One region of the Dyadobacter sp. HNCC25DJ184 genome, then DNA from elsewhere that is predicted to be linked to it. Evidence: riboswitches for the same ligand, from Rfam matches in the RefSeq annotation. Region 1 holds a riboswitch; the other holds the start of a gene.
The links. Region 1 has a riboswitch for thiamine pyrophosphate ahead of thiS (sulfur carrier protein ThiS). Riboswitches for the same ligand answer to the same signal wherever they lie in the genome.

Region 1 (3,181 bases):
AAATGGCTTGACGATTTGATGCCGTTGGTATCGATGGGCGGTATTGCCTTTATCATCGTCATCATCACCGCAGCCGGACGCGACAGTCTGTTAAGTATCGGACCGATGTTGTTGTTATTGGTTTTGGTTCACAATCTATCAGGATATACACTGGGATATTGGTCAGGCAGGTTATTTAAAATGTCGGAACGTGATTGCCGCACAATTGCTATTGAGGTAGGTATGCAGAATGGCGGTCTGGCATCAGGGATTGCAAAGGAAATGGGCAAAATGGCCACTGTTGGTCTTGCACCTGCTATTTTCGGGCCTTTGATGAATATTACGGGTTCGATCCTTGCGTCGTGGTGGCAGGGAAAACCAACGGGCGACGAAGAAACTTATGTAGAGACGGGGAGACCGCATTGATATATTAGCATAAAAAAGCCGGATGGATCACAATCGTGAATTCATCCGGCTTTTTCATATGTTCGATATTAAATTCTTCGTGCCCTTGTGGTAAAACACCTCATTCTAAAAGCAACTGCATGAATACCAGATCAAGCCATTGATCAAATTTATAAGCCACTTCCTTCAGATATCCTTTTTCGACAAAGCCATGTTTCTTATGAAACTCAATGCTTCCACGGTTTGCAGCATCTATGCCTGCAATCATGGTATGCAAGCCTTGTTCACGCGCACGGTATATCAGCCCGACTAACAGTTTACCACCAACTCCCATTCCCCTCGATTTTTCATCAAGATAAATAGAATGTTCTACGCTGAATTGATAGCCTATTTTAGGTCGAAATATATTGTAAGAGCCATATCCGATCACCTCTCCTTCCACATCTGCCACAATGATGGGCATCCCAGATTCGAGTGTTTTATCAAACCATGCCGTCTGCTCTTCAAGCGTTCTTTCGTCGTAATCGTAGATAGCGGTGGATGTCTTGATTGTGTCATTGATAATCTCCAATAAAGTCGGTAAATCGTGCTTTGTGGCGTTTCTGATTTTAAGCTCCATCAATGTATTCTCAGTATTTCGGTGTTATCGTCGAGTTAACAGGTTGTGAATAAAATAAACCTCTTTCATTTCACATTTGCTAACAAAAACTCAATTAGTCAGGATAGCGTTCTGAAGCTCAAATTTATTCTATAATTACCAAACTATATTAATACTTGCGGATATTATTATAAAGTTGATCACGCAGATTTTTTATCTACATTAATTTCCAATAGTTTTACCAGCGCTTTAGGGGTGTCCACAGTTGTGGTCTGAGATTATACCCTTTGAACCTGATGCAGTTCATACTGCCGAAGGAAAAAGTAATGTACGCCTATAACCGTACTCGTCTTTCTCTTAGGGTTTAAAACTCCATTCCTGAAGCTTAACTTTTCGCAGCTAACGAATGGAGGTCCTGATCAACAATCAGTTACAGATAGTTCAGAGTAACGCAACAATCCTTTCGATCCTTTCCGATTTATTTCCGGGCTCATTAAAAGGGGTAGCCGTGGCCGTCAACAACGAAGTTGTCCTCCGCGCCGAGTGGAATACTATTTTTCTGAAATCCACTGACAAAGTAAGTATCATAAGAGCTACCCAAGGCGGATAAGATGGAGTTAGTCGTGATCTCATCGCCCGATCCCGTCCCTTTCGAAGGTGTAATTATCAATCGCCTTTTCGAGAGCGGCCTTTCGTTCTTTCATATCCGAAAACCGGATATACGCCCGAAAGAATTATTGACGCTATTGCTAACTATTAGGGTTGAGTTCTGGCCTATGATCGCGTGGCATCAGCAACACGACATGGCAATTTCAATGGGATCGAAGAGGTTACATTTTACTGAGCGGTTGCGCAAGATGACTGATTTGAATAGGCTTGAGCAACGAAAAAATGAAGGTTTCATTTTAAGCACTTCCATTCATCACATTTCGGAGCTCGACGATATCATGCATTTTGATTACGCGTTTTACGGACCCGTGTTTAACAGCATTTCAAAGCCAGGCTATGAACCTTCCCTGACCGATGATTTCGTGATTGACAAATCAGGTAAATCGACCAAAGTATTTGCACTGAGTGGGGTCACCGAAGCTAATATAGATCAAGTTCGTAAAATGAATTTCGATGGAGCAGGATTGCTGGGCGCGATATGGAACGATCCCGAGCATGCTGTCGACACGTTCAAAAATATCCAAGAAATCATTAAAAACTAGGTAAAGCATTGATAAACAAACTCCACTTCATTTCAAATCAAACAGCCGAGCGTGGTCACCTTGAAAGCATATCACTTGCGCTCCGCGGAGGATGCAGGTTGATTCAACTCAGGGTCAAAAACCATCCTTTCGAAGATTTATTGGATATGGCTCACCAGGCAAAAACCATGTGCGATGAATTTGACGCGAAATTAGTAATCAATGATTACCCTCAAATCGCGAGAGAGGTAAATGCATATGGCCTTCATCTCGGCTTGGAAGACATGCCTGTTGCCGAAGCCCGTCAAATAGCAGGGAATAATATCATCATCGGCGGCACCGCCAACACCTGGGAGCACCTGTTGCTTCGAATTTCAGAAAGTGTTGATTATGTGGGGATTGGCCCATTGAGATTTACCAATACAAAAAAGAATCTGAGTCCGATATTGGGTTTTGAAGGATATGCTGAAATCGTTGAAAAAATGAAGCAATATAAATTGAATATGCCTCTAATAGCAATTGGCGGCGTGGTGAAGGAGGATATCTCCTTGTTAAAAGAAATTGGAATACACGGTGTAGCTATATCAGGTTCGATCACCAATAGCGACAACCCATCTCAACTTATCTCATTCATAAACAACGCATTATGTTAAAAATAGCAGGTAAAGAATTCAAGTCAAGACTTTTTACCGGGACGGGAAAGTTTAGTTCCGCTACCCTTATGGAAGAATCCATCATTGCCTCGGGCTCGGAACTCGTGACGGTTGCTCTTCGGAGAGTCGATCTTGGGGGTGAGCAAGACAATATACTTTCCTACCTGAATCACGCCCATATCAATTTATTGCCGAATACATCTGGTGTCAGAAATGCAAAGGAGGCAGTTTTTGCTGCTCAGCTCGCGAGAGAAGCTCTGGAAACAAATTGGCTTAAACTTGAGATTCATCCCGATCCAAAATACCTCATGCCCGATGCAATTGAAACACTGAAGGCAACGGAAGAACTCGCCAAA
Region 2 (3,181 bases), on a different contig from region 1:
CGCCGCCAATAATTACGTTTGGCAACTTGTAATTACTATACTTATCCTGATCACGATATTGCTCGTAATATCCTAAACCACGTACCAGAAATCCATTCAGATTCAAGGTGATTTTGTCGGTTAACGTATGTGAGGAAACCAGTTGATAATGATCCTGACGATAATTATCAACCTCATTTTTATAGGTATAATAATTATAAGTACGATCGTTGGAATTCAACAGATTTTGCGCATCCCGTTCGTTCAGCGAGTTTCGTTCAATATATGCGTTGATTCCTTCAATATCTCCGCGTACTTTGGCTTCCGGGCTTCCGTTCCATGATTGGTACGTCCTTTCTTTACCGCTAAATACATTCACCCTTACAAAACTTTTCTTGCCAAAATATCCGCCCGACAAATAATAAGAATGCAGGTTGGATGTAGCCCGATCCACAAATCCATCGGACGAAACTCTGGAAAGCCTGGCGTCAAAAGTAAATTTGTCTTTGATCAGACCTGTTCCCAGCTTCAGCGTATTCTTGAAAGTATTGAATGAACCTGCAGAGTTGTTGAGCTCAGCATAGGCTTCCGGCCGGAAAGTATTGGTATTGATATTTACGGTTGCTCCAAACGATCCCGCTCCGTTGGTGGAAGTTCCGACGCCGCGCTGGATTTGAATACTGCCGACAGAAGAAGCAAGATCGGGCATGTTTACCCAATATACACCCTGGCTTTCAGCATCGTTATAGGGAATTCCATTGACAGTCACATTGATACGCGTGGCGTCCGAACCACGGATTCTGATTCCGGTATATCCAACGCCGCCACCTGCATCGCTTGTTGACACGAGCGACGGAGTGAAGTTCAATAGGACAGGTAAATCCTGACCGAGATTTTGTTTGTTCAGAGTTTCCGCGGACACGTTGGTATATGCCATTGCGCTTTTGTCCGTAACGCGAGTCGCGTTGATAATCACTTCATCTGCCTGATATGTGCTTTTAATGAGATCTACATTTACCGGGCCCGATATATCCCGGACGTTCAGCTTAACGGTCTCATAACCAATATAGGAGATCTCGATAGACGGAGTGCTTTCAGCGATATTTTTCAGGGTAAAAGAACCCGAACCGTTGGTGGTGGTGCCACGGATATCGTTTGCTTTAATGGTTGCTCCGGAAAGCGGTTTATTGTCATCAGCATCGTGAACGGTGCCGGTAATTGTTCTTTGCGCCAAAACCGGAAAGGATATGGACAACAAAAGAAGTACTGTTTTCAGATAGGTCGTAACTTTTCGCATAGCGATAAAATTTGTTACGAGAGGCAAGGGGCCACCTATCGGGTTGTAAATTAATAAGTTAAAAAATTAAAACTCGCTTCAACATTTCAAATAAAACATAGGCCTCTGTTTTATTATGATCACGATTGAGCTTCTCTTCCTACGCCGGCATTACCCGGATCAGGTATTATGGGTATGATCTCAGCCCGTTTGGTAGGGCACCCCTTTGAGATTATGGTGCAAATATACGGAGAAAAATGGTTGAAACGATGGAATTATTGAGGGGGCCGTGTCAACACCTTTTGGCGTATTGGCTTAGTCCGAATCTGGAAACTGTATATTGTTTAAATTTTATATCAAATAGATTGAAAGAAGTCTCAATTTTACTATACCCGGATTCTCTCACATTTTCCGTATTTTTACTCTGATATCACGCTCATAGAAAACAGATTCCAATGCCTAGCCATACAGACACGAGCACAGTTAGTGCTGCCCAAAGTTCAATAGATCTCGAGTATCAATATGGTGCGCACAATTATAAACCGATGCCGGTTGTTCTCAAAAAGGGGCTTGGCGTACATGTTTGGGATGTGGAGGGAAAGCAATATCTGGATTTTCTGTCGGCCTATAGTGCAGTGAGTCAGGGACATTGCCATCCGCGTATTGTTGATGCGCTGATCCAACAGGCGCAGCAACTAACGCTTACGTCCAGAGCATTTTTCAACGATCGGCTAGGGGAATGCGAAAAATACATGGCTGAATATTTCGGTTATGATAAAGTATTGATGATGAATTCGGGTGTTGAAGGTGGCGAAACGGCACTGAAACTAACCCGGAAATGGGCATATAAAGTTAAAGGAATTGCTCCGAACCAAGCTAAAACGGTGTATGCTTCGGGGAATTTCTGGGGTCGAACACTGGCTGCTATTTCTTCTTCTACTGATCCTTCCAGTACCGGCGATTACGGGCCATTCTTGCCTGGATATGAAATTATCCCTTACGATGATCTGAATGCACTTGAGGATCTTTTCAAAAAAGATAAAAACATTGCGGGCTTTATGGTAGAGCCTATTCAGGGAGAAGCTGGGGTGGTTGTGCCACAGGCAGGATATTTGCAGGGAGTGCGGAAATTGTGTACAAAATATGATGTTCTTTTTATCGCTGACGAAGTGCAGACAGGAATTGGAAGGACAGGAAAAAGACTGGCTTGTGATTGGGAAGATGTGAAGCCGGATATTCTGGTTTTGGGAAAAGCACTTTCTGGAGGCACCATGCCGGTTTCAGCAGCCCTGGCCAACGATGAAGTGATGTTGACTATCGCCCCGGGAGAACACGGATCAACATATGGGGGAAACCCGCTGGCGTGTGCCGTCACCATAGCCGCCCTGCAAGTTGTGGAAGATGAAGATCTGGCTGGAAATGCTGAATCTATGGGTCTGTTATTTAGAAGAAGAATATCTGAGTTACAAAAACAATGTTCTCTGATTGAGCTCGTTAGGGGTAAGGGACTTTTGAATGCGATTGTAATTAACGACGATGAGGAAAGTGACACTGCGACAAAACTTTGTTATCAAATGATGGATAGAGGATTACTTTGCAAACCAACGCACGGCAATAAAATCCGTTTCGCACCTCCGCTTGTTATCAACGAAGCGCAGCTAAATCAGGCTTGTGATATTATTGAAGAAGTATTTCTTAACTATAAATAATAGAGGGGTGATTTGGAAGTTACCATCTCTATGGGAAAAGGTTGCAGGATTTCATTCATAAGAAAAAAAGCTATTCCTTGCGGCAATTCACTCATTCACACATTCTCTCATTGAATCTATATGAATCTAAAAGGACTTCTCGCGTTTTTGGTAATCGGTTTTATATTTCAAAGCTGTAAGGATAACCCCGTTGAACCAGATCCGGGCTCTGCGACTA

Region 2: another riboswitch for thiamine pyrophosphate. It lies ahead of AC1XUD_RS07355 (TonB-dependent receptor); the one in region 1 lies ahead of thiS (sulfur carrier protein ThiS).

The regions. Positions count from the first base shown of each region.
Region 1 covers NZ_JBXHAQ010000001.1:540,566-543,746, reverse strand. The annotation lists gene AC1XUD_RS02100 (bile acid:sodium symporter family protein) at 1-405, shown strand, start outside; gene AC1XUD_RS02095 (GNAT family N-acetyltransferase) at 506-1,003, opposite strand; TPP riboswitch at 1,224-1,319, shown strand; gene thiS (sulfur carrier protein ThiS) at 1,389-1,592, shown strand; gene AC1XUD_RS02085 (thiamine phosphate synthase) at 1,594-2,193, shown strand; gene AC1XUD_RS02080 (thiamine phosphate synthase) at 2,202-2,825, shown strand; gene AC1XUD_RS02075 (HisA/HisF-related TIM barrel protein) at 2,819-3,181, shown strand, end outside.
Region 2 covers NZ_JBXHAQ010000004.1:88,479-91,659, reverse strand. The annotation lists gene AC1XUD_RS07355 (TonB-dependent receptor) at 1-1,276, opposite strand, end outside; TPP riboswitch at 1,396-1,491, opposite strand; gene rocD (ornithine--oxo-acid transaminase) at 1,711-2,964, shown strand; gene AC1XUD_RS07345 (S41 family peptidase) at 3,085-3,181, shown strand, end outside.